Regions from separate parts of the Paenibacillus sp. S33 genome, predicted to be linked through region 4. Evidence: riboswitches for the same ligand, from Rfam matches in the RefSeq annotation. Region 4 holds a riboswitch; each other region holds the start of a gene.
What was found. Region 4 has a riboswitch for cyclic di-AMP ahead of ACWGXJ_RS06845 (hypothetical protein). Riboswitches for the same ligand answer to the same signal wherever they lie in the genome.
Positions count from the first base shown of each region.

Region 1: linked by a shared signal. The riboswitch ahead of ACWGXJ_RS20035 (TrkH family potassium uptake protein) and the one ahead of ACWGXJ_RS06845 (hypothetical protein) in region 4 are both predicted to bind cyclic di-AMP.
Region 2: linked by a shared signal. The riboswitch ahead of ACWGXJ_RS00550 (C40 family peptidase) and the one ahead of ACWGXJ_RS06845 (hypothetical protein) in region 4 are both predicted to bind cyclic di-AMP.
Region 3: linked by a shared signal. The riboswitch ahead of ACWGXJ_RS00140 (3D domain-containing protein) and the one ahead of ACWGXJ_RS06845 (hypothetical protein) in region 4 are both predicted to bind cyclic di-AMP.

Region 1 covers NZ_JBSIEZ010000001.1:4,395,417-4,403,192, forward strand. The annotation lists gene sdhA (succinate dehydrogenase flavoprotein subunit) at 1-1,319, opposite strand, end outside; gene ACWGXJ_RS20020 (succinate dehydrogenase cytochrome b558 subunit) at 1,412-2,086, opposite strand; gene ACWGXJ_RS20025 (LysR family transcriptional regulator) at 2,314-3,219, shown strand; gene ACWGXJ_RS20030 (potassium channel family protein) at 3,225-3,902, opposite strand; gene ACWGXJ_RS20035 (TrkH family potassium uptake protein) at 4,096-5,436, opposite strand; cyclic di-AMP (ydaO/yuaA leader) riboswitch at 5,844-5,996, opposite strand; gene ACWGXJ_RS20040 (CPBP family intramembrane glutamic endopeptidase) at 6,258-7,776, shown strand, end outside.
Region 2 covers NZ_JBSIEZ010000001.1:133,081-140,856, forward strand. The annotation lists gene ACWGXJ_RS00515 (PAS domain S-box protein) at 1-238, shown strand, start outside; gene rluF (23S rRNA pseudouridine(2604) synthase RluF) at 289-990, shown strand; gene motB (flagellar motor protein MotB) at 1,127-1,954, opposite strand; gene motA (flagellar motor stator protein MotA) at 1,947-2,741, opposite strand; gene ACWGXJ_RS00535 (hypothetical protein) at 2,929-3,222, shown strand; gene ACWGXJ_RS00540 (4a-hydroxytetrahydrobiopterin dehydratase) at 3,340-3,639, shown strand; gene ACWGXJ_RS00545 (GNAT family N-acetyltransferase) at 3,718-4,224, opposite strand; gene ACWGXJ_RS00550 (C40 family peptidase) at 4,530-5,030, opposite strand; cyclic di-AMP (ydaO/yuaA leader) riboswitch at 5,036-5,173, opposite strand; gene ACWGXJ_RS00555 (hypothetical protein) at 5,450-6,277, opposite strand; gene ACWGXJ_RS00560 (M1 family metallopeptidase) at 6,289-7,776, opposite strand, start outside.
Region 3 covers NZ_JBSIEZ010000001.1:25,648-33,423, reverse strand. The annotation lists gene yabG (sporulation peptidase YabG) at 1-294, opposite strand, end outside; gene rsmA (16S rRNA (adenine(1518)-N(6)/adenine(1519)-N(6))-dimethyltransferase RsmA) at 350-1,234, opposite strand; gene rnmV (ribonuclease M5) at 1,242-1,787, opposite strand; gene ACWGXJ_RS00140 (3D domain-containing protein) at 1,934-3,082, opposite strand; cyclic di-AMP (ydaO/yuaA leader) riboswitch at 3,354-3,636, opposite strand; gene ACWGXJ_RS00135 (TatD family hydrolase) at 3,838-4,608, opposite strand; gene ACWGXJ_RS00130 (HD domain-containing protein) at 4,651-5,934, opposite strand; gene ACWGXJ_RS00125 (AbrB/MazE/SpoVT family DNA-binding domain-containing protein) at 6,266-6,520, shown strand; gene rsmI (16S rRNA (cytidine(1402)-2'-O)-methyltransferase) at 6,645-7,526, opposite strand; gene ACWGXJ_RS00115 (tRNA1(Val) (adenine(37)-N6)-methyltransferase) at 7,523-7,776, opposite strand, start outside.
Region 4 covers NZ_JBSIEZ010000001.1:1,458,059-1,465,834, forward strand. The annotation lists gene ACWGXJ_RS06815 (helix-turn-helix domain-containing protein) at 55-429, shown strand; gene ACWGXJ_RS06820 (helix-turn-helix domain-containing protein) at 523-906, shown strand; gene ACWGXJ_RS06825 (Rha family transcriptional regulator) at 1,031-1,252, opposite strand; gene ACWGXJ_RS06830 (urease accessory protein UreF) at 1,549-2,286, opposite strand; tRNA gene ACWGXJ_RS06835 (tRNA-Leu) at 2,549-2,631, shown strand; gene ACWGXJ_RS06840 (glutathione peroxidase) at 2,723-3,208, opposite strand; cyclic di-AMP (ydaO/yuaA leader) riboswitch at 3,675-3,842, shown strand; gene ACWGXJ_RS06845 (hypothetical protein) at 3,958-4,353, shown strand; gene ACWGXJ_RS06850 (potassium-transporting ATPase subunit F) at 4,537-4,614, shown strand; gene kdpA (potassium-transporting ATPase subunit KdpA) at 4,766-6,442, shown strand; gene kdpB (potassium-transporting ATPase subunit KdpB) at 6,480-7,776, shown strand, end outside.

The DNA.
Region 1 (7,776 bases), 2.9 Mb from region 4:
AAAATACGCTCATATTTCTCCGTCTGCTGATGAACTGCTGCATCAAATACGGAGGTAGCTATATCCTGTGCAGATTTTTTCAAGCCCTTGATGTATTCCACAGCCTTAGGTCCAGCCACCATCCCGCCGTAAATGGCTGACAGCAACGAGTTCGCACCCAAACGGTTCGCACCGTGATATTGGAATTCACACTCACCAGCCGCGAACAAGCCCGGTATATTCGTCATCTGATTGTAATCGACCCACATACCGCCCATTGAATAATGAACAGCCGGGAATATTTTCATCGGGATTTTGCGCGGATCGTCACCGACGAATTTTTCATAAATTTCAATAATGCCGCCCAGCTTTACATCCAGTTCTTTCGGGTCCTTGTGTGACAGATCAAGGTAGACCATGTTCTCGCCATTAATACCCAGTCCATCATCAACGCATACACTGAATATTTCACGTGTCGCAATATCGCGAGGGACCAGATTTCCGTAAGCCGGATACTTTTCTTCGAGGAAATACCATGGCTTACCGTCCTTATACGTCCAAATACGACCGCCCTCTCCCCGTGCCGACTCGGACATGAGACGCAGCTTGTCATCACCTGGTATAGCCGTCGGATGAATCTGGATAAACTCACCGTTCGCATAGCGTACGCCTTGCTGATACACCGCACCGGCAGCCGTGCCCGTATTAATGACGGAATTCGTGGTTTTACCGAAAATAATCCCGGGGCCACCAGACGCCAAAATAACTGCATCCGCCGCAAAAGTCTTCACTTCCATCGTACGCAAATCCTGCCCGCAAATCCCTCGACAGATGCCTTCATCATCCAGTACAGCCTGTAAAAACTCCCAGTTCTCGTACTTGGTCACCAAACCCGCAGATTCCCAGCGCCGTACCTGCTCATCGAGAGCGTACAGAAGCTGCTGTCCTGTCGTCGCACCGGCAAAAGCGGTCCGATGATGCTGGGTACCGCCGAAGCGGCGGAAGTCCAGCAGTCCTTCCGGTGTCCGGTTAAACATGACGCCCATGCGGTCCATGAGATGAATGATCCCCGGAGCCGCTTCGCACATCGCTTTTACCGGAGGCTGGTTGGCCAGAAAGTCCCCGCCATAGACTGAATCATCAAAGTGAATCCAGGGTGAGTCTCCCTCACCCTTGGTATTTACCGCACCGTTGATGCCGCCTTGAGCACAAACGGAGTGGGACCTTTTGACCGGAACCAAAGAAAATAAATGAACGTGAACTCCCGCCTCTGCCGCCTTGATCGTAGCCATTAGACCTGCCAGACCGCCGCCCACGACAATAATGTTGGATGCTGCCATTTCTGCTCACTCCTTTTTTTAGGATTTTAACCAAATCCCCTTTTACGTTTGAAAATAGAATCTCAACACGATGTATAATTGATATGAGTCGTTTATAGTAGCTGTTTAAAAGCGCCGCATTGCACCAAGGCAGTTGCCGTTTCCTGAAATTCCGCACTGCGGAATGCAAGCAGGGAAGCGATGAAGCCGATAGACACCACCACGAACAGGGTCATACAGATATAAGAAGATACTTTTTGCGCACGTGGTCCCACGGTAATCCCCCAACTGACCATAAATGCCCACAGTCCGTTAGCAAAGTGAAAGGATGCCGAAACGACACTGATTAAATACAAAATGAAATAAACCGGGTTCGTCACGATGCCATGCATGACTCCGCCTAGCTCCTCATGGGTTACATTACCCAGAGCCACCTGAAAGCGCGTGTCGTATACGTGCCAGATAATAAACACAAACGTAATGACGCCGGAAATACGCTGGAACAGAAAGCGCCAGTTACGTGAATAGCCGAATCTTTTGACATTCGGGTCAGCCTGATAAGCAATATACAAGCCATAAATTCCGTGGAACAGTAATGGCAAGTAGATGAATAACGTTTCTAGCACAATAACCAGTGGCAAACCATTCAGGAAGGCCACGCTGCGATTAAATCCTTCCTTGCCGCCCTCCACCGCTGTGAAGTTCGTCACCAAATGCTCAACAAAAAATAGAGCCAGCGGAATGACGCCAAGAAGCGAATGCAGCTTTCTGGAATAAAATCCTCTCATCTAGGTCATGCTCCCTTCTCCCAATAATAGCGTTTTCAATAGTAATATAACATATAAATTGACAGTTTCCGACAGGAAATGTCCAACAAGGTGTCCCTTTATAAGGAAAAACAAAAGTGTGAACATCTTGTGTCGCTTTCATGTTACTCCTTTTCGGCTTATAATGGAATTGCAATATACGTATTAATTATTATGTCTTTTTTGCATATAGAGAGGAAGTGGATGATTTGTTTGAGGATTTGAACGCTTTTGCCGTCATTGTCGAGCAGTCCAGCCTGAATAAAGCCTCCAAACTGCTGAATCTGTCCCAACCTGCCCTGTCTCGCAAAATTGCGAAGCTGGAGGAAGAGCTGGGTGTGAATCTTTTTGATCGTCGGGGCAAACGGCTCGAAATTACGTCCACTGGCCGATTTGTTTATACATTCGCGCTAGAGCAACGGCAACGACAGCTTCGCTTCTTACAAAAGCTGTCCCAGCACAAAAATGAAGCCCAGAGTATGCTTACACTCGGGGCTAGTCTCACGACACTCCAAACGACGCTACCTACCCTCGTCGAAGCTTTCATGAGCAAGCATCCTCAAACCGAGCTAAAGCTGCTCACCGGTAAAACCCATGAAATCGTCGCCTTTGTACGTGACAAAAAAGCAGACGCCGGTATTGTCGGGTCTGCCATTCATGAAGCCGGACTGCGTTGCATTCCGCTATTTGATGATCATTTGGAGCTCGTTGTTCCCATTGGACATGAATTAACCGTCAAGACAGGAACGGCCTCGATGAAAGATCTGCAAGGATTGCCGATGATTATTTTCTCCAAAGGAACCTGGTACCGCAGTCTGACGGATGACTTGTTCCAGCGCAGCGGCATCATGCCGGATATCCGCATGGAAATCGACTCCTTCGAGGCAATTGTACGCCTGCTTCCAACCTGTAAGGCTTCTGCCTTACTACCCAAATCCTATTTGCGCAGCGAACTATTACGGGATAATGGACTCACTGCATTATACTTGCCCGATTTGAAGGAGACACGCCGAACGACCTCCCTCATTTACTCGGAGACGACCGATCTCGGTCCGACAGCACGACGCTGGATTAGCGAGACACGTGCGTCGTTTGCAGGCTACCGTATGGTGTAGAGGGTTTAATCCTCTTCATTAACATTAACAACCTCATCCTCAAAGCGACCGATATTGTCATTCGAGCCGATGATGACCATAATATCGTCTGATTTTAGCCGATCCATAGCCGTCGGTGCGATCAGGATACCGTTCGCCGTATGAAGCGCCACGACGCTACAACCAAAGCGGGTACGGGCATTTAGCTCTGCTAGCGTTTTGCCATTCAGACATGCAGGTACATTGAGTTCCACAATACTGTATTCCTTAGACAACTCTAAATAATCGAGCAAATTAGGCGTGACTAGCTGGTGAGCCACCCGGATACCCATATCCCGTTCTGGATAAATAATCCGGTCCACACCGAGCTTTTCTAACGCACGCCCGTGCAGCACAGATATGGCTTTGGCTACAACTTTTTTCACACCCAGCTCCTTCAGCAAAATGGCGGTGAGGATGCTTACCTGAATGTCATCACCAATAGCAACAATGCCACAATCGAAATTACGGATGCCCAGTGATCGCAAAGAGTCTTCATCGGTAGCGTCCGCCACGACAGTATGTGTCAACATCTCACTCATACTGTCCACAACATCCTCATTCCGGTCAATGCCTAGCACCTCGCACCCCATATCCACCAATTGCAAAGCCAGGCTTGAGCCAAACCGCCCCAAGCCAATAACTACAAACTGCTGCGTTTTCATATCTACTCGAAAACTCCCTTATCTGAATCAATTTCATAAATGAGGATTTTGCACAAATCCCATAAGCGACTTCCAATGAAGAAGATATAGAACGAAATGGTTTAGTTCGTCTATATCTTGACTTCGAAGCGACTGGTATCGAATTTTGCAAAATCCTGAAATGATTAAACCAACGAAATGTATATGAAATGATTCATCCTATAATCATTTTGCCTTCCGGATGACGATACAATTCTTTACCCTTTTTCGGCCCCAGTGCATAAGCTAGCGTGAGTGGCCCCAGTCTACCTGCAAACATCGTCAGGGTAATCACCAGCTTGCCTATGACTGTTAAATCAGGTGTAAGCCCCATCGACAGCCCCACCGTACCAAACGCAGACACCGTCTCAAACAAGATCATCAGAAAATGATGATCTTCGGTTGCCGACAAAATCATGGTCACCCCGATCACGAACAGCAACCCCAGCAGTGTAATGGTCAAAGCCTTGTAAATTCGTCCCTGCGCAAGTCGGTACTTGAACAGCACAATATCTTCCCGCCCCCGCAGCATCGAAATCACTGCTCCAATGAGCAGGGCGAATGTTGTGGTCTTAATCCCGCCTCCAGTGGAGCCAGGGGAAGCCCCAATAAACATGAGTATGATGATAAAAAACTGCGTAGCCTGCCGCAAGCCTGCGATGTCCAGCGTATTGGCACCTGCGGTACGGGGGGTAACGGACTGGAATAAAGATCCCAGTAGCTTACCACCCCAATCAAGCGAGCCAAGAGTCTTTGGATTCGTAAACTCAAATACAAAAATCACGAGCGTGCCGACTACAATCATAGCGCCCGTCATGCTGAGTACCACCTTGGTATGCAAGGACAGTCTCTTGCGCTTGCGATATTCTGCCAGGTCTGACATCACTACAAAACCAATGCCGCCAGAAATAATTAGAAACATTGCGGTAAAATTAACAATCGGATCATATACATAACCTGTCAAGCTGCGAAATTCACCGAATAAATCAAAACCAGCATTGTTAAACATGGAGATGGCATGCCAGATTCCAAAATAAATCGCCCTGCCTACGGGCATATCAAAGGACCAGCGAACCGAGAATATCGTAGCACATACGCCTTCAATAACCAGTGAGTACAGCAATACCTTACGGATTAACCCGACAATTCCCTCTACAGAAGTCTGATTCATCGCTTCCTGCAAAATGAGGCGCTCCCGCAAGGAAATCCGACGTTTGAACACCAGCGCGATCAAGGTAGCCATAGTCATAAAGCCGAGACCGCCAATCTGAATGAGTGCAGCGATGACGACTTGACCAAAGGTTGTGAAAAAGGTCCCTGTATCCTTAACGACAAGCCCGGTTACACAGGTCGCAGAGGCGGCAGTAAACAAAGCGTCTATAAACGCAAGTGGCTTTCCTGTTGTATTGGAGACCGGCAGCATTAACAATAAACTACCTATTAGAATGATAATGGCAAAGCCCGCAACGAATATCTGCGGTGGAGAAAGCCGGAGCCAGCTTGCATTGGGATTCATCTATTCATCACTTCTCTCCTAATCCTTAAAACTATAAATCAGTGATTTAATACGGTGTAAGCTCGCTACGCGTTCCATTTGATCTTTCGATCGTCGTTGCCCCTGAATTTTTTGATTTTTCCAAACCTTAGTTAACTGTAATTAGCATTCCCTGAATACAGGAAGAATGCATGTCAAGCACTACTCGGCTCCTGTGCTATTGGCGGGCAGTAGCGAAGGGGGCAGAATTGTTCTGAAGAAGCGAAGCGTTTGCCTTTATCTCCGGATTTTAACCATTAAAGGGGGTATACAATCAAAAAATCCGGGGATAACAGCAATCGGAAGAATAATCTGCACCCGCAGCGGTCTAACCAATCCAAACACTTTTATACGCACAAAAAAAGACACCGGAAAACCGAGTGCCTGACTTGGTTCCTGCTCATAGCCTACGAGGTTAGCTGACGGATTCGGGCAGCACAGTATGCCCTATTTACACTTCCGATCCAGCAGGATCGGTTGTAAAATTCACCCCAGTAACATGGTTCCCCCGTTTTCCCATAGAAATTCGGCTCAACTGTATATCATTACCTATGTATTTCATAGGCATTGCCTCAAGATTATAATCCTTCTATATCCAGATCACAAAACCGATTTCGCCGAAAAAACGTGAAATTGGCTTTATTTTGCGAATGGGCATCGTTTAATCGCAGCTTATCTAATTTTATTGGAACTTTAAAGTGCTTTCACTCTATTTTCATGAATATCGCTTGTCTGTTGGCGGGAACCTGTGCAGTATGATATCTTTAATGGATGTTCTTATTTACAGATTAAGGAGGAAACTCATGAATCCTATCGGGAAACCGGTCGTGCTCACGGCCAACTTCAAAAAATTAGGCTTGCTGGGCGGGATTGGCCTGATTTGCTTTTTTATCTTTCAATTGCTTATTCCCTCGCTTAGCAATCCGAGTCCAGAATCAGTAATGAACGCAAAGGTCATCAGCAAACAAGAAGCGGTCATACACGCATTGGACTTCGCCCGCTCCGAGCTGGGCTATACTGAATCACAGCCTGAGGAGCCTGTCGTGACCTATCAGGCCGAAACAGATTTGTACGGTTATTTATCTAGAGAAAAACTACTTCAACAGTACGACCGTACATGGAAAAAAAGTTACCCTTACGAAACCTTTCGGGTCGATCTGCCTGAATCCTCAGCGAAGAGTAAACTGCAAATTCATGTGGATTTATCCACTGGCAAGGTCGTTAGCTTTAAACGGATCACCTTCAGCACCAATTACACACAGGCTGATATTTCTACGGATGAACAAGCACGTAACAGGCTTGTACGTGTGGCTGAGGACGGCATGACGCTCGAAGCCAAGGAGCAGGCGGCCGCAGTATGGGTCAAGCGCTTTGGCTTTAAGCCGTCGGATTTGAAGCTTGCGACCACTGAACAAGAAGGCGGATTAAAGTATACCGTAGACGATAAAAAAATCGGCGCCTCGGTACTTACACTGGCTTTTACTTTTGAAGAAGGTGATGTTCGCTCCTTCACCCAAAGCTTTTCGGCCCCGTCGTCCTATACCGATTATATCGAAAAGCAAACATTTTGGGCGAATTTGATGACCTATGCGGGTTATGCCCTATTTAGCTTTGTACTGGGTGTACTTGCCATTGTGTATGCGTCACTCACCCGACGACATACTTCATTTGTACGCGGCATTGTTCTATCCGTTGTATACTTTATTGCTAGTATAGCTGGGACCATGAACATGCTGCCTTTATTGCAAGCAGAAGCAGGCGGTAAGGGCATGCTTATATTTCTTATGGTTTTCCAGATTGGTGTTACCTTTTTCATGGCTGTAGCGCTCTACTTCTCCTTGGTCGGCGGTGACGGGCTTATGCGTCAGGTTGGACTGAATGCATGGCCGCGTGCGAAAGAGCCGGGCTACGGGCTGTATGTGCTTCGCAGTATGTATGTTGGCTACTTGTGGGCCTTTATTTTGCTCGGGGTACAATCCATTTTGTTCTTTATACTGGAGCGCACATTTAATACATTCTCCACCACAGATGCCACGCAATCCCCTTACAATATGGCTTATCCATGGCTACTGCCGATTATGGCCTGGATGGCAGGTATTGGAGAAGAGACTGTCTACCGTCTGTTTGGTATTCCGATGGTCAAAAAAATAGTAAAAAATACTTTTGTTGCTTGTCTGATCACCACGCTGATTTGGGCACTGGGACATACACTTTATCCAATCTATCCGGTGATTTCCAGACCTATTGAGCTGACTTTTCTTGGTTTGCTGTTCAGTTTTGTGTTTCTGCGTTACGGCTTTATTGCCGCCATGTTCAGCCACG
Region 2 (7,776 bases), 1.3 Mb from region 4:
GTTCTTGGAGGGAGAAAGCGTTAAAATCTCTATACGGGATCAGGGAGCGGGTATTCCCGCAGAAATGCTGTCCAAGCTAGGAGAACCTTTTTTCACAAACAAAGAAACAGGGACAGGACTAGGACTTATGGTCAGTCAGCGTATTATACAGAGTCATAAAGGCACACTGGATATTGAAAGCACAGAGGGAGAGGGAACGACAGCCCTGGTGCAGCTTCCGATTGCCAAGCCGGAGTAACGGGCTGGGCGCAGGAGGAAGTGTGTTAGTAGAAATGGAGGGTACACAGGTTGCGCATTAACAAGTTTATCAGCGAAACCGGTTTTTGCTCGCGCCGCGAGGCGGACAAGCTGGTAGAGAGCGGCCGCGTGACGATTAACGGCGAAGTGGCTGTGCTGGGTAGTCAAGCGGAAGAAGGCGATGATGTTCGCGTGAATGGCAAGCCACTGCGCGAGAAGTCCGATCACGTCTACATTGCATTGAACAAGCCGGTGGGTATTACAAGTACAACCGAGAGCCATATTAGAGGCAATGTTGTTGATTTTGTGGGGCACCCACAGCGGATATTCCCGATTGGACGCCTGGATAAGGATTCGGAAGGTCTCATCTTACTTACCAATGATGGGGACATTGTAAATAAGATTTTACGGGCAGAAGGCAAGCATGAGAAAGAATATATCGTAACGGTGGATCGCCCTGTCATACCGTCTTTTGTGCAGGGCATGTCCAGCGGGGTGAAAATACTCGGCCAGCGGACGCTACCTTGTGAGGTGACGCGTGTATCTGAGTATGTATTCCGTATTATCCTGACTGAAGGGAAAAATCGTCAGATCCGGCGTATGTGTGCTGCCTTCGGTTATGAAGTAAAAAAACTGCAACGGCTGCGAATCATGAATATTCGGTTGGGGTCCCTTCAGAAAGGTGCCTGGCGTGATCTGACAGAGGCTGAGAAGCAGGAGCTTGGCCAGATGCTCGATTATACGCTTAGCTAATGCCAGAGGGGCTTTGTATAGCCTACAGCGTATGATCCTCGTATCTGACAAGTCCAGATTATAGGAAACACTAAACAAAGAGGCACCAGCTGCATAAAAATGCGGCGGTGCCTTTGTTCATATAACATATGCATAATCAACCTTCATTCGAGCTTGAGGTAGGACTGATGACTTGTGTCCCGTTCTGATATTTGCGGAGAACAGATATTTCAACACGACGGTTTTTGGAGCGTCCTTGACCATCTTGATTGCTTGCCAATGGACGATACTCGCCATAACCGATGGATACAAACTTGGTTGGATCGAGATCTGGATTGAGCAACAAGATACGCAAGAAATTCAGAGAGCGCTTGGCGCTCAAATCAAAGTTGGACGGGAACTGGCTGTTGGAGATCGGTACATTATCCGTATGACCCGATACGATAACATCATAGCCAGGGAACTGCTGGAGCATACTAGAAATGGACTTGGCCAGCTTTCTTGCTTCCGGCTTTACTTCGGCCTGCCCGGATGAAAACAGGGCATTATCACTAATGGTGATCATTAGTTGCGATTGGTTTAGCTTGGTATTCAGCAAGGGGGTCAGGCCGTTATTTTGAATATATTGATCCATCTGTTTTTTAAGCTTTTTTAAATCTTCTTCTTCCCGCTGGGCAAGCTGTTTTTGCAGTTCAGAGGTAGAAGTAGCTTTCGATTTTAAGGGTTGTGATACTTGTTCTTTATTTTTGCCCATATCCATGGATTGTGACGACGGATTCGCGGCCGAGTGATCCAGCACGCCAGTGCCGCCACTAAAAGCTGAACTCAGGGATTGAGCCATAGTTTCAAATTTTTTGGCGTCGAGCGAGCTCATACCGAATAAGACAATGAAAAGAGCCAACAGAAGGGTCATTAAGTCGGAATATGGCAACAGCCAGCTTTCGTCAGCATGCTCTTCATGCGGTTCATGTCTCTTTTTACTCACTGGAATCGCCATCCTTCTGGGTCAATGTAGCCCGTTCGGTCGGAGTCAGGAAGATCGTCAGTTTCTGACTGATGGCAATTGTCGATATCCCCGATTGAATGGAAAGCAGACCTTCGACCATCATTAATTTAAGCTCTACTTCTTTTTTGGATAACCGTTTCAGCTTGTTGGACATCGGATGCCACAGGACATAACCTGTAAAAATACCGAGCAACGTCGCAATGAAAGCTGCTGCAATGGCATGAGAGAGCTTTTCCATGTCACTAAGGTCAGCCAGAGCGGCGATCAGACCTACAACCGCACCGAGTACCCCGAGCGTTGGAGCGTACATACCGGCTTGGGAGAAGATCAGTGCGCCAGAGCGATGTCGATCCTCGGTCGCATTGATATCCTCCATCAGAACGTCCCGTACGAATTCTTGATCATTGCCGTCAATAATCATTCGCATGCCGCCACGCATAAAGGGATCATCGATTTCTTCTACCTTAGATTCCAAGGCGAGCAGACCTTCACGACGGGTAATGGATGCCCACTCGGTAAACGTACCGATGAGCTCTTTGCGGTCTAACAGTTTTTGTTCGGTGAAAATAACCTTGAACAGCTTCGGAATCCGTTTGATTTCTGCCATCGGGAAGGCCATAAATATACTCGCTGCCGTTCCGACGAAAATAATCATGTAAGCAGCGGGATTATTGACCAAATTGACGACCGGAGCGCCTTTTAAGATCATCCCGACGACCAGTGACACAATCCCGAGCACAAGTCCGATAATGGTTGAAATTTGCATGATACACCTCATCCATGAGAATAGATTTTGAATCCTTTCATGCCGCCGGGGTCGTCCTTGCCCCAAGCGCGTCATTACAAGACGGATTATAGTATTTATCGACAAAACTCTCTTTTTTGTTAAGTGCGAATTTCCGGTATAATAAGGTGATTATGTATTGAATGGCGGAACCATTGGAGGAAATGGCATGGGAGTAAAGCATGGGCGTGAGTATGAACAAATTTTGAACGATTTGACAGAGGCTGTGGGGCGCATCCCAGATAGCTATGAATTTTTTGAGATGGAAGCAGAAGATTGGGACAGGCTGGACCCGGCGGGACGTCAGGAAGTCAATGAAGCTTTGGCAGAAGACTTATTTTATGCACTGGGTACAGAGCCCACAATCACTGTAGGGAGTAGCGTTGTGATCTATGAGCCGGAGCAGCATCGCATCTATGTACTTATTGGGGACGAGGAGCTGACGTCAGTCCCTTTGATTTGAGGTCCGTCTTATGGATTTATCAACGGGGCCGTGGTAATATGTACACCAATATATCGTAGTTTTGGCCGTATTTAAGCGGTCGAAAGGCTTCCGTATAAACGGGGAGGAGTTCGTAACATGCCTTTTACACAAGAAGAGATTGAAGCACATCTGGAGAAACTGGAGGGCTGGGAACTGGAGGAAGGACGTTGGATCGTCCGAAAATATAATTTTTCCAGTTTTATGAAAGGGATTGCATTCGTGGATGAAGTTGCCGCTATATCTGAAGCATTCAATCATCATCCATTTATTACGATTGATTATAAGACCGTGACTCTGCGTTTGACCTCTTGGGACGACGGCGGTATTATGGCCGTGGATATTAAGGAAGCCCAACAATATAATGAAGCTTTTGAAAAAATGCGCAGCAGTCATTGAGCTTGTAATGATCTGTCGTATGATGATAGAAGCGCCTTCGCTATACAACATCGTGGTTGTATGCCGAAGGCGCTTTTATCATAGAATCTGGGTTGGGTGCTCGGGACGATATACCATACAATAAAATGGTTTTTTGCCATCAGGAGTCTGGCGTTCATAGGTATCTGTAAGCTCAAATCCAGCCGCCTTGTAGGCCCGGATAGCGCGCTCATTCCAAGTGAGCACCTCTAGATCAATTTCATTCTTCGGGTTGCGTCGTTGAGCTTCCTCTGCAATGGCACGGACAAAATCAGAGCCTTTGCCATGTCCGCACCTGTCAGGATGCATTCCAAGACCTAGCCGGGTCACACCGATCATAGGAAAATATTGAGCAAATCCTGTTAGCTTGTTCTCTTCATCCAGTACGGCAACATATTGCTCTTGGCGAAGCGTGGGACTTCCAAATTCGACTTCAAGCGCCTTCATTTGTTCCCAGGGGAGCCAACCATATATGTTATAAGGTGGATCATAGTGCCACTCACAGATTGCAGCCGCTTGATGCTCGTCCATCGGTACGATCCGATAGTTGGATATTGAGGCCGGCATGTGTTCCATCCTCCTTTTACACAGGTACTTCAATCATTAACAACAGATTGTAGACAAGTTGCAGAGGAATGGCAAGCGTGTTTATTTCATACCTAAGTCGGGTATACATTCAATAAGAAGGAATTACTGCTCATATGCTCCCCCAGCGGTGACGGTAAAACCGACGATGTTCGCTACAATTGAAACCTTTTGAGGTCTCAGTTCGTCAGTAAAGATAATAATTGCTGATGTTGTGGACATAAAAAACCGCAATTCGATTCCGGCCAGAATCAAATTGCGGCTAGGGTTAGCTTGCTGTGCGTTAGTTATTCTACGTTATCGTCATCAGGAATGTCTGAAGCTACAGAATGGTAAGCGTCTGTGCTCATAATTCTTTTTGCACCGACATAGCGGTTAGCGTAATAATTTTCGTTCAGTGAGCTAACTACTACACCACGTGAAGTCGAGGAGTGGGCAAATTTCCCTTCACCTACGAAGATACCTACATGGGAAATGCCTCTTCCTGTGGTGTTGAAGAACACCAGGTCCCCAGGTCTCATTTCATCGCGGGATACAGAAGATCCCATTTTGAATTGTGATCCTGATTGATGCGGAAGTTTAATTCCCAGTTTGTTGTATACGTACATTGTGAAGCCGGAGCAATCGAATCCCTCGAGTGTAGTGCCTCCGCTTCTGTAGTTCGTTCCTTTGGCATCTTGGATGACCTGGTCCATCTTAGAGTCTGCATATGCACTGCCGCCACCGAATGTAAAAGATGTAAAGGCAATGGCAAGACCCATAGCTGCGATCGTTAGCTTCTTCTTCAAAAAAAATATACCCCTTCCAATGCCTGCGAGGTTAGCTTAAGGATTCGGTAGAAGGTTCCCCTATGACCACTCTGTTGCGAGATCAATTCACCCAAACTGGTTCCCCCGCTTCCTAGGTGCCAGGAATTAGGCTTAACTTAAGATGTGCACCTTGGAGAGCAGTATTCACAGAAACGTTATTTTTGAGATAAAGGTTACAATAAAGATTACAAAGTTGTTACTATCAGTTCACTGCGATTATTGTAACAAAGACGGCTGGCTTTGGCAAATGTTTCATTGCAAAAAGTTACAAAAAAAATCTGCTCCTAATGTCCCAGGAACAGATCTTGTTAACAGTATTCAGTTATGTGTCGTTTGCGCGAGTATGAATCAAGGTTTTTCGACAGACGGAAATGAAGTAAAAAACATAAAGGCAGGGCTTAGCTTCTACTAGAGATATCGGTATGCCATAGTCTGTACTGCGAACTGATATGCCACAGCCTGACCAGACTAGTAACAAAATGATACGATTGCTGGAGAATGAGCGCCAGCATGCCAGTCCAAATCATCGCCACGGTGCCAAATAGACCGAAGACCAGCAGCACACAAGCACCGAGCAAAAGGGATATACCGACAGCTGGGAGGAGCTGGCGAAAGAAGGCGAGCAGGGACGATAGTATGGCGTGACCACCGACAGTACCCAGTTGCATATACAGGATGCACTGCCGAATGAACCATCCGTATGCCATCCATCCAATGACATAGGGCAATAAATGCAGCAGATAAGAGGAAGATTGAAGTGCTCCTGCTACAATAGGGTAGAGTCTCGGTACTACCCAAAAGGCGGGAAGCAGCAGCAGTCCCAACTCGATGGTGTAATACAACAGCGACGACATGCCATGGCGTTTCATACCCTTGAAAAAGGACAGGCTTTGCGGTTCAGTCGCATCGGTATGCAGACTTTGATATATTCCGGCTCTAATGAAGGGAGTGATCAGTATGCGTAGTACAGTCGCCCCTAGTAGTATCCACAAATACACATGTACTTCCCGGCTGTCCATCAGAGCAATCTGGCTCTCCATCCAAAATAAGGTCTGTCCCAGCTCGTTCTGACCCTGATCAGGATAACGGAGCAATAGCGGGATAACGGCAGACTGCACCAGCCGATAGAGAAACACCCCCCACAGTAGTCGATACAGAAATAAAATGATAACGATATAGAAACGTATGCGCACCAGCGCCCAGCCCTCTTTTATAACAGTCCGCATCTATAGACACCTCACCATGACAGACTTCCAAGCAGTGTCTCCAACAGCTTGGTTACACTTATACTCCAACGGGTTTGTTGCTTTTCGTCCAATTCGGCTTTTAGGCTATTGTTAATATGCTTGTTCTCCAGTGCAATGGTATATAAGGGATCAAGGGTTACATGGGAAACGGGAGAAGTACTTTTGATCCGAAAATTTGTACTTTTGCCCGCGCCGTCCCAAGCCTTGAATATCGTGGTACCTTCCTTGAAGGTAAATTGGACAGGGATCTTGGGATAATCCGCCCCTTTTTTGCTGACCGTCACGACTGCTTCATATCCATTCTCCAGCTTGTGGTTTGTGATGTGATCCACTGAAAAGTCCGCCATCTGGCCGTCATATACATACTGTTCAAAATAGTGGCTCCATGAGCGTCCGGTGACTCTCTCCACGATACGTTGAAAATCCAGTGAGGACGGATGCTTGAATCGGTACGTCTGGACGTAGGTCCGCATAATGCGATCCATTTTTTTCATACCCACCTGACGTTCAATGCCCCGTAGGACCAGCTTGCCTCGAGAGTAGGCATTTTGCGCGTACTCAGCAGCTGAGCCGTACTTCCATGACTCACGGTTTAGCGGCTGTGGGGAGGCTACCTGTCCCGATTGTAATGGCAGGTTGGGGGTAAGCCCATATTCTTGCTCCATAAGCCGCTCCTCAGCATAGGAGGTGAAGCCTTCATCCAGCCACGGCTCCTCAAATTCATTATTGGCTACCATTCCGTAGAAATATTGATGTCCAATCTCATGAACTAATGTCCGTTCCAGACTATAGCCAGGATTCAGATTACCCGCAGCAGCGGCCGTGATGAGTGTCGGATACTCCATACCGCCGGCTCCATTGCCTGATTTGGGTGGAACCACGATGGATAGGGTGGAATATGGATAAGGCCCGTACCATTTGCTGTAGTACGAAAGGGCGGCCTTCGCTGCGCTCATATAGCGCCCTTTGAGCTCCTTGTGCGACGGGTCAAGGTAGAGCTTGATTTTGACACCAGGGACTTCAGCAGAAGAAAAGGGTTCTTCTACGGTTACAAAGTTGGGTGAAGCGGACCAGGCAAAATCGTGTACATCATCGGCATAAAATTGATATATTTTTTGGCCGTTCTGTCGGACGGCACCACGGGTGGGAAATCCGGTCGCTGCTACGATATGAGTTTCAGGCACCCGAATCCGTACGCTGTAAATTCCAAAATCGGCATAAAACTCGGAGTTACCATGATACTGGTGGAGGTTCCAGCCCTCCTCGGCGCGTCCACGCTGTCCTGCAGTCTCGTAGACGCTTAGCTTCGGGAACCACTGTCCTGCCATTACAAAATCATCTGTCGCGCCCATACGAGCGAAGATGGCGGGCAGTTTTACCTCAAACTTCATATATAATGTGATTTCTTCGCCACCTCGTACCGGCTTGGGTAGACGCACCTTCACGAGCGAACGGTCGCCTGCGTTACCGTCATCTGG
Region 3 (7,776 bases), 1.4 Mb from region 4:
CGTTGACTCAACCGGATCACTCCAGTCCCCTACCAGAGCTGCCTGACTACGAGCAGCTTGCTGCTGGCGTGCCCGTTGCAACAGATTAAGAGACTCACCAGCCTTAATGTGGGCCTGCTGAGTCTTACCGCTAATCTGGTCTGCAGGCACTCTGACCAGATCGTTCACCGGGGAATCGGCCAGCAGCCGAAATTCTATTCCCTTAATGATCGCTTTATCCCGCTGGATGTCCTCAACACGAAACGTGACATCTCCACCGTACGATTTCCGAACGACCAAGTCTCCTAAACTCATCACACTGTATCACCCCTCCTATATCGTATGGGTGAATGCACAGTTTGGTTCCAGCTTAGGATATACCTGCCTCCAACAGCACAGCGCTGAGACGCGCAAATTCCTCAATACTTAGCGTTTCTCCTCGACGGGAGGGTTCAATACCAGCTTGTTGCAACAGCGGCTCCAGCGTGTCCCTGTTCTCTTTGGTGAAGAAACGGCTTTTTAAGTTATTGGAAATGGTTTTACGACGCTGGGCAAAAGCAGCATGAACCACTTCAAAGAAGTGCTTCTCATCCACCACTTCCACCGGAGGGGCTTCCCGTACACGCAGCCGGATGACTGCAGACTCCACATTTGGCTGGGGAATAAATACTGTATTCGGCACAGTGCAGACTAATTCAGGTTCGCTGTAATATTGCACTGCAATGCTCAGACTGCCGTAATCCTTCGTTCCAGGAGACGCAGCCATGCGCTCAGCCACTTCTTTTTGGATCATAACGACGATATTCTCCAGAGGGAGCTTGTCCTCCAGCAGCCTCATCAGAATCGGTGTAGTAACATAGTACGGCAGATTAGCCACGACACTTACTTTACTCACGTCTGCAAAATCGGCTGCGAACACCTCTCGCAAATCCAGCTTCAGCACGTCTCCATGACGTACCTTCACATGCTCGTAAGGGGCCAACACCTCTTCGAGAATTGGCAGCAGCCGCTGGTCAATCTCGACAGCGGTAACTGCCTTAGCCGATTGCGCCAGCTTCTCGGTCAAAGCGCCAATCCCAGGACCGATCTCAAGTGCACCCTTCGTCTCATCCAATCCGGCAGCATTTACAATCTTATTGAGAATATTTTGATCAATCAGGAAATTTTGTCCCAAACTCTTTTTGAACGAAAAACCGTGCCGTTGAATAATTTCCTTCGTACGCCGCGGTGTTGCTATATCTTGAATCCCTGTCATACGGACATCACAATCCTTCACTTTCAATTTGTGCCAGCGCCCCGGCAAATTCCTCGCGGCTGATCTGAAATACAGAGAGCCGTTTATGTAGCTGCTTTCCGTTACAATAACCAATACCCAGCACATTCCCTAAGGCCATACGGCGTGCAGCAGCATTGGGATGGGTGATGAGTCCAGCATCAATCAGGTCCGCCCACTCAATCAGCGGGTCGGCGCCTTCCACTGTCGTATGGACCCGTGCAAGAGCGTGTCTGATCGCTTCTGGCGAGGCATTCTCCACGCCAATATCTCCTTTACGCGTCGCTTCTGCCTCGGGTATAAAGGCCTGCTTGCAGCCGGGTACCTTGGAAGCGATAATCTTACGGATGCGCTCCCCTGCATGATCGGGATCGGTTAAAATGATGACCCCCCGCCGCTCCTGCGCCAATGCAATTTTACGCAGCGTCATTTTATTAATGGCGGAGCCGCCAGTTTCTATCGTATCCGCTTCAACAGCGCGGCGAATGGCCACCGTATCATCCCGGCCCTCTACCACGATCACTTCCTTGATCATTTGCGTTTCCCTCCACTGCTACACAGCAAGCTATATTTATCTTTCCCTGCTTTTGAAAACAAAATAAGAAGAGGATATCCTCTTCTTAGCATGGCATAACTATGTTGTTAATACTATCGCATTGCCCTCAACATACACAACCTGTTTTAGTTGATTTCAGGCTTTACCGGTCCGATAACATATACGGTTTTACCGTGCTTACGACCAAATTGGTTGGCTCGGCTCAAACTCTCATAATACACATCGATTTTGTGGCCTTTAATCGCGCCACCGGTATCCTCCGCACGACGGAAGCCCACCCCTTCGATGTACACCCACCAGCCGATTGGAATTATACTCGGATCGACCGCGATGGTGCGTCCTTCCGTGACACGTGCGCCGGATGCAGTACGTGTACCGATACCTGGCTCCTGTGAGGAATACGCCGTCATGGAGACATTTTGTAAAACTTTGCTATATTTAAAATTTACGCCTGCTTTACGGACAGCACTGCCTGAACTAACCGTTGTTGCCTTAACCGCATCATTGGGACCGACGGAAGCAGCAAGAACGACCGGTTTTTTCTTCGTTCCTACCGCAATGACTTTATCCACACGGTTCTGTGCAACTTCCTTGTTAACCAGCTGTTTGGATACCAACTTTCCATCATGATATACCTTTTGAACGTGCTGGACGACCACACCCGATTTGCCGCTTTGAATGACCCGATTATCGCCTTTATAAAGACTCGGATCGGCCGTTTTGATGACCTGATAAGGCACCTGTTTTTTCTGTTCGACCTGCTGTTTCTTCACACGGACGATTTTTATGTCCATGTTAGACGAAACAGAGGCATCCAACGCAGGATAAACTTTATCCGTTGATGATAATTTATAGCCCGAGGTACGAATGGCACCTTCTACTGTATTTTCTGTTGTGTACAGCTTTTTCGTCTCATTGCCTGAAGATACTTTAACCTGATTGGCACGTTTAATGACTACGCGATCGCCATCCTGTATTGCTCCATTTAGCGGCATGGAAACTGTATCATGCGGCTGAAGTGAAATGGAATGCTCGCTCAGCAAATCTTGAAGCTTGGATTCCCGGGTTTCTACCGCAGACGCCTTGCCATCGATGACAAAAAAGACTTGTTTTTTAGATTGCGTGTACATCAGAATTGAAATCATAATCGTTAGCGCGATTAGAAAAATAGCAACCAAAGCAGCCTGGCGCACATTCTCTTGCTTCCAACGCAATACGTAAGACATGCTGGATGAGCGTGACTCATGGGTATCCTTTTTTTGGAAAATGCCCATTTCCTCCGTCCTCCTTACATAGCCCGCCGTCTGGAGTAAGACATAGTTGAGATTTGACGTGACTATAACAGATTTTCTACAAGACAAGCCCAAACTACGACTGTCCTGCACCATGTACCCGTCTTCGCGGCATGCTGTCCTCCCCTGTTTAACCACAGTATGATGACAGATTTTCTTTTATTCACAACAAAAAAAGCCAGAGAAAGAGACTAGAGAGCTCTTTCGTGGCTTCCGGCATGTGTGAATATGCGGGAAAACTCATGCACGAGATGGCTTCTCTCTTGTTACGCTTACGGGGTTAGCTGTCGGGTTCGGACGTAGAGAGTCGCCCTAGCTTGGGTCAACCGCTCATGGCGGTCGCCTTCACATTCACCCCGAAGACCCAGAAAGAAATCGAAATACGGCTCCTCCACCTGTTCAATCCCATCCGGGAAAAGAATTTAGGTCGAGCCGGCTGGCGGAAGAGACGTTCCCTTCTTGCACATACGCCGGACATACTGTAAGCCATATCGGTTCCCCCGTTCCCTGTAAAAGGGACTCAGCGAGACTGGTTCATGAAATGACTTGTTGATGTTTACATTCAAACAACAATTCACTGAAAAGATGATATCCTGTTTCTATGCATGTTGTAAAGCAGGTTTCAAGTACATTTTTTAAAATATTCGGTTAAAATATTGTAATATTCTCGAGTTTCCTGCAACAAATTCATGATTAGCTTCGTCTATCTCTTTATTTTGATCGATTTCTTCACTTTTTCATTGAATGTCAAATCGTTCCAGGGCATTTCGGGTCGTTATTGACACTAATTCCTCCACTGTAATCCCTTTGATTTGGGCTGCAGCCTCTGCTACCAGTCTCACATGTGCAGACTCATTTCGCTTCCCACGAAACGGATGAGGTGTCAGATAGGGAGCATCAGTTTCAATGAGCAGACGGTCCAGCGGCACCTGTGCGAGCACCTCTTTGGGCTGCTTGGCATTTTTGAACGTTATTGGACCACCGAAGGAAAGGTGAAATCCCATATCCAGCACCATTTTGGCTGTCTCCCAGCTACCCGAAAAGGAGTGCATGACTCCACCAATCTCACTCGCTTTTTCCTCGCGCAAAATCTTAACAATATCTTCATGGGCATCCCGGTTATGAATAACAATGGGCATCTTGAGCTCACGAGCCAGACCAATTTGATTTCGAAACACCCGCTGCTGCACATCCTTCGGTGATGTATCCCAATAATAATCCAGACCGATCTCCCCGATGGCTACAACCTTTTTATGACTGCATAACGATGCAATCCATTCTAGATCGCCCTCCTGCATTGTAATAGCATCCTGTGGGTGCCATCCAACTGCCGCATAAATAAAATCATACGTCTCGGCCAATTTCATGGTGGATGGAATGGTCTCACGATTAAATCCGATATTGATCATCCGCGTTACTCCTGATTCGACAGCACGTGCTATAACTTCTTCACGATCTTCGTCAAATTGTGGCGCATCCAAGTGAGTATGAGTGTCGAATAAATCCAAGGTTTACATCTCCTTTTTTTACTTACATTTCTATATAGTTGTCTATTCTTTGACAAAATAATTCCTTATTTCGGCAGGAAGCCTGTCTTTTACCGCGTTCAATTTATTCTGGGGAAAATACATATGATATTTCCCTCGGTGAATACCACTTATTGAGCGCACAATTTCCGAAACTTCGGATATTTCACTCACCTCGCCCTGACGTCCAAGCAGTAAAATCTGGTTGTCCGTCGAGCCACCCTGCCGAAACACATCATAAGGAAGATCTGTCGGAAAATCAATTTCAAAATCATATTCAGGGTGCAAACCAGCCTCTTTCAAAGCTTCTCGAATACTGTCAATGGTATCTGTATCCATATTTTCAATCTCTACATATTTATACAATCTACGGTCCATAAACCGGCTGCTCAAATCACTTAAAATCTCGTCCTTTTCTCGTTTCCACTGGCTAAATACGGTCTGGATTAATGACTCGTCGAGCATCAGATATTGCTCTACTGTAAGATCTCCTTTCAACAGATCCGGCAACGGGTCCAGCAGAAATCCAAACTCATATCCGTTTTTAAACAATTCCTTTGCTCGCTTGAAAATTTTACGTAAAAGGATTTCCGAGCTGCGTGTTACAGGATGAAAATAAATTTGCCAATACATCTGGTAGCGTGACATTAAATAATCTTCTACTGCATGCATACCTGATTCCTTCACAACAATTCTCCCATTATGAGGACGCAGCAGTCGTAAAATACGATCCAAATCAATCGTGCCGTAGTTGACGCCTGTCGAGTGAGCATCCCGCAACAAATAATCCATACGATCGGCATCTAGCGGACTGGTTACCAGGTTGACAACAATCGGTTTATCATACGTTTTGGCTATAACCGCAGCCACCTTTTGTGGAAGCTGCTCGTCGACTTGTCGTAGCACGGCGTTGATCTTCGTGTCTCCCAGTACAATGCGGCATGTCCAATCCTCATGGTTCATATGAAAGGCTTCCTCAATTGAATGAGAAAATGGGCCGTGCCCCACATCATGCAATAGAGCTGCACACAGAGCAACCAACCTTTCCTCCTTCGGCCAATCCGGGAAATCTCCACGTTCAAATTGAGAAATAATACTTCTCGTAATCTCATATACGCCCAATGAGTGTGAAAACCGGCTATGCTCCGCTCCATGAAACGTAAGATACGACGTGCCTAACTGCCGTATGCGCCGTAAACGTTGGAACTCCGGCGTGTTGATCAACCGCCATATCACAGTATCCTGAACATGGATGTAATTATGTACCGGGTCTTTAAAAACTTTTTCTTCACTGAGTGGCTGGTGCAAGATATCAGCTCCTTTAATATTCGGAATAATGGATTAAAATACAATAAAATCCTAAATGGTTTCCCTCATTCGACATTCTTTGTCGTAATATGTCGAATTATAGTTTTTCGACATTTCCAAATCGACAAACTGAATAAATCATCAATGAGATAAGGCAATACACACAAGTAAAGCTCTTTAATCTAAATACTTTTGCATAATCAGACTGTTACTACATTTTTAAGGTTGACTGTTTTGGGAATCGTTGGTATAGTAAATATCAGAAAAGAGAAAATTTTGTCGAATCATGACACTTATATTATTTTAAACGGCGAGAGGAGCCTGATTTATTATGATGAAATCCACTGGTATTGTAAGAAAAGTTGACGAGCTCGGACGTGTTGTTATTCCAATCGAATTGCGCCGTACCCTGGGAATCGGAGAGAAAGACGCTTTGGAAATTTATGTTGATGGCGAACGCATCATGCTTAAAAAATACGAGCCAGCTTGTATCTTCTGCGGCAATGCTGAGAACGTAATTTACTTCAAAGGAAAAATTGTTTGCCAAGATTGCATTTCTGAAATCCCAACACCTGTGACAAACTGAGAATTTTAGTATATAATAGACTTATCAGATATTGTTAATTCTAACCTTTTTCATATATACTCCTTGTTGCCTTCCACGGTTTGAACCCAACCGTTGGAAGGCCCTTTTTTGTTTAGGCAGATATTCATAAGAGTGCGTTGTAAACATCTCTCTTGGAGATTGAACGATCTGTGGCTGTACGCTTCATTGCATCCTTGCGTGTGAGTCCCTCTGCCTCATAATGTGCGACGTGGGACTCCAACGTTAAAGACTGCCACCATGCCTGACGTTCCTGTTCCTCTTCCTCTTCGTCTTTCCCTTCAACCACCAGACAATATTCACCAATCGGTGGATTCTCCTCTAGTTTAGCAAGGCATTGCTCCACGGTTCCCCGCACCCATTCCTCATGCAGCTTGGTCAGCTCACGCGCAAGCACCACTTTGCGTGAACCTAATGTTTCCTTCAACACCATCAATGTCTTCACAATACGATGAGGCGATTCATAAAAAATAATTGTGCCGTGAGATACCTGAAACGATAGCAACAGCTTCTCTAGGTCCTTTTTCTCCCGTGGTGGAAAGCCAGCGAAGGTGAACCTTTCTGTATCCAGTCCTGAGGCAATTAAAGCCGATAGTGCCGCATTTGCTCCTGGGATAGGAATGACGCTAATCTCCGCTTCCAGTGCCAGTTTGACCAGATCCGAACCAGGGTCAGAAATGGCTGGTAGACCTGCATCGCTAACCAGTGCCAAATTTTTTCCTTCTATTATATAACGTATCAGTTCAGGCCCGCTAGCAGCCTTATTATGTTCATGATAACTGAAGAGCATATCCGGTGTAATTTCGAAATGAGTGAGCAGTTTGCGTGTCTGCCGTGTATCTTCAGCAGCGATAATACTACATGATTTTAAGGTGTTAATCGCCCTAAAGGTCATATCGTCCAGATTTCCAATAGGTGTCGCAACAAGATACAACTTTCCCCGTTCTTCTTCACTGGTACTAAAGCTTTTTTGTACAGCTGCTTTCACACAGAATCCCCCTTGCTTACTTCTCCATAGATATCTCTTATTTCCTGAGTATAATTCCCATTTTCCTGATATACAATGAGCGGAGGCAACAAACGAACCTCCGGTTTGCCGTCACGTAATGCTTCAACCAGGACCATATTGGCTTCCATATGAACTCTTGGGTGAACAAAACGTATTCGTTTGGGTTCCAAACTATGTTTACGCATCAAGGTTATAATCTCACCCAGCCGCTGCGGGCGATGAACCATAG
Region 4 (7,776 bases):
AACAGAGAACATGATATCGTTATTTGAGAGCCTGCTAGGGAGGAAGGAACTTCTATGCAATCTATTTACCATCGCATTGAGGAACTCATCAAGGAACGGGGAATGACGAAAAAGGCGTTCTGCCAGCAGTTAGGCATTAGTACAGGGAACTTCGGGGATTGGAAAAGAGGAAAAACGACGCCGGGCACGAATAAACTCATTGAAATCGCTTCTTTTTTTGATGCCAGTCTGGATTGGATTATGCTGGGTCGAGATGTACAGGGTGAGGTGCTGAAGGAGTCGCAAGACCCTTATTTTTTTGACGCTTCAGGGCAACTGAATTGCCAGGGGGAACCGCTTAGTGAGGCGGAAAGAAATTTTATACTTGAGTATATTGAATTTACCCGCTTTCGTAAAGAGAAAAACCAGCGCAATTCTACTATGGGGTAATGGTTGCTTAGGATTTGATGAGGATTACTAATGAGTAAGGCTGAAAAATGAAAATTATTTCAGAAAAAGTTACTGTGTCGGAGGGGAAACATTTTGGGAGATCAAACTATTTATCAGCGGATTGAAGCTTTGATTAAGGATCGCGGAATGACCAAGAAGGCATTTTGTGAAAAACTTAAAATCAGTTCAGGGAATCTCGGTGATTGGAGAAGAGGTAAAACAACGCCGGGTACCGCCCATTTGATTCAGATTTCGGACTTTTTTAATGTATCGCTTGATTGGTTAATGAAAGGGATTAAGCCAGGGGAAGGCGTACTTCAGGAGCAGAAGGCTGCTTATTTTTTTGGAGTGATGGGGCCACTGAATTGCCAGGCAGAAGATCTTGAGACGGAAGAACAGAATTTTATTTTAGAATATGTTGAATTTGCGAAATACCGTAAGCAAAAAAGTGAGAAGGATAAAACAAAGCCGGAATAATTTTTTGGCTAAAGATCGTCTGGGTTGAAAACCCGTAAACGAACTGGAGGGGTTCGCTTTACGGGTTTATTTGGTTTCTGGGTGATATGGAATGACCTATATGTAACTGGAATGCTTGTTGGATTTAGAGTGGCGGTGCCTCCTTATAATCGTTATCGTCGATGTTCAGAATTGCAGCAACTTGTTTTCTGTACCTTTGTGCTTTGCGGGTGCCGTGAATCAGATTGGACAAGCGTGAAGGCGGAATATTGTGTGTCTCACAAAATGTTTTCTGATCCAGTCGAAGTTCGACAAGCCGTTGTTTGATGGCCCACCCGAAGGAGGTGACAGGCATTTTGTTGTTCAAGAGAAATCGCCCCTTACGGATTCTTGCGGAATAATTGGTGTGTTATAATAATCATCAGTAAACATGTTAGAATTAACCATCTGAAACTATGATACACTTTTATACGTGTTTTTACAATCGCAAATACGTTATTTTGTTGAATTAATTACTTAATTAAGTGCTAGGTGGTTCTGATAACCCGTCTAGAGTCTACTAATAGTGTGAATTTCGATTATGTGTGAATAAAAAACACTCTGCCACCTGAGGAAAGGGACAGAGTGTTTTTGGTGTTGCTGCCAGATTGGTGAAGCGACGCATCAGGGGGATGCTGGAAGGCGTTTGAATAGACCTGAGGAGGAAAACAGTCTAGGCTCATCCAATTGGCTATTATGGCTCATATAAAGCGGTAGAGTGATGTAGGAGTTGCACCAATGTCTGTGAAGAAAGCGACGCTGAAATGTGGTTGGCTCAGGTTCGTTAAGCTTCTTCCATGCGGAGAGCAGCTCGCTGGTCATACGCTCCATAAAAGGGTTCTTTTCCTCATAGGGAGGATTGAGTAGTTTGAAGGCATCTTCCACACAGAAGGACACCGCTGCGCCAAGATAGCCGTGCATGGTCTGTTCTACATCGTTTCCGAGGAGGAAGTTAATCCAGGTGTGAACGGTAGCGAGTGTGCCAATTGCATTGTATTGAATGAGTATAGATTCCAACTGGTCAAATTCAAGCCAAGGATAAAGAGCCTTAGCGAGCTTAAGTAGACGCTGACCGGATAGACGCAACTCCTTCACATGCTGCAAGGAGGGACGTTGGGTATGCAGCATCTTATCAATGAGAGCGATTCGCCAACCGTCATTCTGCTGGATGGCGACATACAGACTTTTGATAGCCATGCCGTCAACGGTTGTAAATTGAGGATACAAATCATCCAGCATGTAATGTTCCAGATCTTGTAGACTGTTCAAATGTCCGTTGCGGAATAGTTTCTCCAGTCCGTTAAAACGGGTGAAGCCACCAACAGGTAGGGAAGGGTCCAACAATAATGCATAGTTCAGCAAACGGTTGCCTTTATGCAGGGCGGTTCGCCTCCTCGAAGTGAATCCTTATGTTATATTATTTCACTCTTTACTTAGGGATAACGAAAAAATTCGAAATGTATGTAATATATTTTTACATTTTAGTAGCCCTTTTGTCAAATTAAATATTATTATCGCTCATATATGTTAGGTAAAATAACATATAAAATAATTATTATATTTGTGTTTACAAATAGTTGATGAGAGAGTATAATAAATCTGTTGCCTCAATACATTATGATTTGCGGTCGTGGTGGAATGGCAGACACGCTATCTTGAGGGGGTAGTGGGCGTACGCCCGTGGAGGTTCGAGTCCTCTCGACCGCATTATATGCAAGACCTAGTTGAAAAAGCATCCTGACACGGTTTACGTGAAGGGATGCTTTTTTTGTTTTAATAACTGTGATAAAGAAGAATATCAGTTTTGCTGCAAAAGCTTCTCTATATCTCCCGCCAGCTTATCTGGAGTGGTTTGCGGTGCATAGCGCTTAAATACGTTACCTTCTCGTGTAATTAAGAATTTAGTAAAATTCCATTTGATCGCTTTGGACCCTAATACCCCCGGAGCTGTTTGGGTCAGGTAGCGAAATAAGGGGTGCGCTTGATCGCCATTGACATCTGTCTTGGCGAACATCGGAAAGGTAACACCATAATTGATCTGGCAAAACTCGGAAATCTCCTCGCTGGAACCTGGCTCTTGTTTGGCGAATTGGTTGCTGGGAAATCCTAAAATTTCGAGCCCCAGTTCATGGTACTGGTCATATAGCTCTTGTAACGCTTTGTATTGGGGGGTTAACCCGCATTTGCTGGCTGTGTTCACAATAAGCAGAACATTCCCTTTATATGTGGATAACGGAATTGGTTTCCCTTGCAGGGTTTGCGCATCATATTCATAAACGGTCATAGTATCTCTCCTTATTCAATATTCAGCAATTAAATTGTAAGCAATTCAAAGTAAGGTTGCAAGTCTGGAAAAGCTGTATTAAGCCTTTAGCCGCTGTAAAATCGTATTTTGTTCAAAACAGTAAATCGCATTGCAAATGGAGCGAATTAAGGTGTTTCTTCTTATAAAAGCGGGTTCAATCGGTGTTTAGCTGGTACATATAGCGTATTTTCTTCTCTTTTTACAAAAAAAGGCCAAAAACGCTCTACCCTACGCCAATATTGACATGCTTGTCATTTTCGAAAAGGGATGAAAAACAGAGATTGAGTGAGCTGTGAGAAGCATAGTTGCATTGTAAGCGTTATTATTAATCTTCTATGCTCTAAAGGCCGATTTATAACCCCGCAGTTGAGCTTTACAGTCTTCCATGCGCGGGTGTATGATTCAAGACGTAATTTCAAATTAACTTGAATGAAGCAACAACGAAATGTCTATAGCGCTGAATTTTGCAGTTGCAAAAGCGGGGGAACCAATCGAGACTGTACGGCTTGCCGTGGGTCTCATGGGGTGAATTTTCCGGTCAAGTGCCAGAAATAGGGCGACTCTCACGTCCGAATCCGACAGCTAACCTCGTAAGCGTACAGGGAGAGGCAACAAACCGCCGTGTGCAGCCATGGTTTATTTTATCATGGATATGTCAGAAGCCGGAGGAAAGCCTTTTTCCTTCGGCTTCTTTTTGTTGTCTTTTTATACCGGGAGAGGAGCTACTGATGGAAGGTCGGTTAATTATTGTCACTGCACCGAATGAAGCGGGCAGAAGTTTTGTGAAATTGCTTATTTTCAAAAAATTGGCGTTTGCAGTTCTGACGAATAGCGCCCAGGAGGAACGACAGCTCAAAAAAATGGGTGTGGAGCACATTGTCCGCATCAATACCATGCAAGCGGGAAAATGGAATTTTCCAAAAAAAGAAATTGGTAGTGTGTATTTGTTCGAGAACAGCTTGAATCTGACTTGCCGTTTCCTGCAAATATGTCGGCCGCTAACATCGGAATCGATCTATGTTATTACGCACGGCTGTAATCCACAAGGAATTTATCGAGGATTGGGAGCGGACCATGTGATCTACACATTGAACGGAGAGGTGGGTTTTCTGCTGAACGGATAAGCACTTATAACATAGTTGTTTTATGATTTTATGATGAAATAAGAATGGCGATCTGAGGACCGATACGGAGGGTATGAACATGATGGATATATACATGCTGCTCGTCATGGCTGTGAGTTATGGAGTGATACTGCTGTTTGTACGCTGGTGTGATGCGCAGACCTCTAAAGGAGGACGAAGAGGATGATCGTTATACTTGGGCTTACGGCTATTGTGTTTATGTATTTAATCTACGCACTCCTGAACCCTGAAAAGTTCTAGTCACTGGTAGGGATAGAGCGGGCGGGAACAACAGATCTGAACATTAAAGCATCATAGGTAGCAGGTTTTCGCAAACGTGTGCACACAATTGGTGCTCTGGAAGCAGGCCTGTTGTTCCAAACGCAGGAGCATTTTGAAGGAGGAATAAAGGATGGAGCTGCTTCAAATTGGAATTGTGATCGTTATATTGCTGCTCTTGGTAAAGCCAATGGGTACATATATGTATCATGTATTCTCGAATGAACCCAATCGGACGGATCGGATTTTTGGCAGAACAGAAAAGCTGATTTATAAGGTAGTAGGCTTGAAGAAAGTGGAGAGCATGCGTTGGACTACGTATGTTATGAGTTTCATTGCTACGAACGCCGTGCTTGTGGCAATCAGCTACTTGCTGTTGCGTTTACAGGGAATGCTTCCCGGTAATCCGGCTGGAAACAGTAATATGGAAGCATCACTAGCTTTTAATACGGTAATCAGCTTTATGACGAATACGAATCTCCAACATTATAGCGGAGAAAGCGGGCTTACGTATCTGACACAGATGGCGTTCGTCACGATGATGATGTTCACTTCGGCTGCTTCCGGTTTTGCGGTTGCTGCGGCTTTTATGAGAGGATTGACGCGGCGCGGTGAAGGAATGGGCAATTTCTTTCAAGATTTTATTAAAGCCATTATAAGAATTTTCCTGCCGCTGGCCTTTGTGCTTACGCTGGTGCTGGTTGGATTGAAGGTACCCCAGACGCTACAGCCTACGGCGGATATTACGACGCTGAGCGGAACACAGCAGCAGATTTCTATGGGACCCATTGCTTCTCTGGAGTCCATCAAGCATTTGGGGACAAACGGGGGGGGTTATGCGGGAGCTAACTCTGCGCACCCTTTTGAAAATCCAAGTCCTTGGACGAACGTGCTGGAAATTTTGGCAATGTGGGTAATGCCGGCTTCGTTGCCGTATACCTTTGGATTGTTTGCCCGTAATCGTAAGCAGGGCTGGATTATTTTTAGCTCCATGATGGTATTGTTTCTTATTTTTCTATCCATTACGTATGTGTCTGAAAAGACAGGTAATCCGTTAATCCAGACACTGGGTGTGGATGCTTCTCAGGGAAGCATGGAAGGGAAAGAGGTTCGTTTCGGCATTGGACAATCGGCATTATTCACTGCGGTCACAACAGCGGCAACGACAGGTTCAGTCAATAATATGCATGATACACTAACCCCACTGGGTGGTATGGCTGCTTTGGGAGAAATGATGCTAAACGTCATTTTTGGCGGCAAGGGTGTCGGACTGATGAATATGCTGATGTATGCGATTCTGGGTGTGTTTATATGCGGACTGATGGTCGGGAGAACTCCGGAATTTATGGGGAGGAAAATTGAAGGCAAGGAAATGAAGCTGATCGCGATTGCCATTTTGGTACATCCGTTTCTCATTCTCGCCCCAACTGCACTTGCATTTATGAGTCATTGGGGATACGATGCGGTCACGAACCCTGGCTATCACGGGTTGACTCAGGTGCTCTATGAATATGCGTCATCTGCCGCAAATAACGGTTCGGGATTTGAAGGCCTTTCGGATAACAATGTATTCTGGAACATGACGACGGGGATGGTTATGTTCTTCGGCCGATATGTATCTATGATTGCATTGTTGGCTGTGGCGGCTTCGTTGAATGCCAAAGCACCGACTCCGGTGACGACGGGGACACTGCGCACGGACAACAAGTTATTTGGAGCCATTCTGATCGGGGTCGTGCTGCTGATTGGTGCGTTGACCTTTTTACCCGTCATCGTATTGGGACCTGTTGCTGAATTTTTGACCATGTGAAGAAGAAAATGAGAATGGATGAACGGGGTGTTTGATCATGAAGGAACAACGCAAACACATGCTGGACAGAAGCATCTTGAAGCATGCGATCAAGGATAGCTTTATAAAATTAAATCCGATGATTATGATGAAAAATCCTGTCATGTTCGTCGTGGAGATCGGTACATTGGTCGTGCTGCTCATGTTACTGTTTCCTGGTTATTTTGGAACTGGTAAGGAAATGGGCTTTAACCTGGCCGTGTTTGTTATTCTGTTGTTTACGTTGCTTTTTGCTAATTTTGCCGAAGCGCTCGCAGAGGGGCGGGGTAAGGCACAAGCTGCCTCTTTAAAAAAATCCAAGCAGGATACACAAGCTAACAAGCTCATCGGAAATGACATTCAGGTGGTTAGCTCAACCGAATTGCGTAAGGGGGACGTGGTTATTGTCTCCCAAGGCGAGATGATTCCAAGCGATGGTGAGGTCATTGAAGGTCTGGCTTCGGTGGATGAATCTGCAATTACGGGAGAATCGGCTCCGGTCATCAAGGAATCGGGTGGTGATTTTTGCTCGGTAACCGGCGGGACGCGGGTAGTCAGTGACCGGATTAAGGTGCGAATTACGACAGAGCCGGGCGAGACATTTATTGATAAAATGATTTCGCTCGTGGAAGGCGCACAGCGGCAAAAAACGCCGAATGAGATTGCACTGAACACTTTGTTGATTAGCTTGACGATTATTTTTCTAATTGTGGTGGTTACGCTAGCGCCGATTGCCCGTCATTTTAACATTGATTTGCCTGTTCCTGTGCTGATTTCGTTGCTAGTCTGTCTGATTCCGACTACGATTGGAGGACTGCTGTCAGCTATCGGGATTGCCGGTATGGACCGGGTCACCCAGTTTAACGTACTGGCCATGTCAGGCAAGGCGGTAGAAGCTTCTGGGGATATCAACACGATGATTCTGGATAAAACAGGTACAATCACCTTCGGGAACCGAATGGCGAGCGAATTCGTGCCTGTGGAGGGCGTGGAGAAGGCAGAGTTAGTGAAGTGGGCAGCGATTAGCTCTATGAAGGATGAGACGCCAGAGGGCCGCTCGGTTCTCGAATTGATGCGCAAACAGGAGCATACGTTGGATGCATCCTTGGCAGCAGGTGGAACCTTTATCGAATTCAAGGCGGAGACCCGGATGAGTGGTCTGGATCTGGCCGATGGACGAAAGGTACGCAAGGGCGCGGTGGATTCTGTTCGGCAATGGATCGTATCGCAAAACGGCAGTGTTCCAGCCGATCTGGAGGAAAAAGCGAATCAGGTAGCCTCTGAAGGAGGTACACCGCTGGCAGTCGCGCTGGATG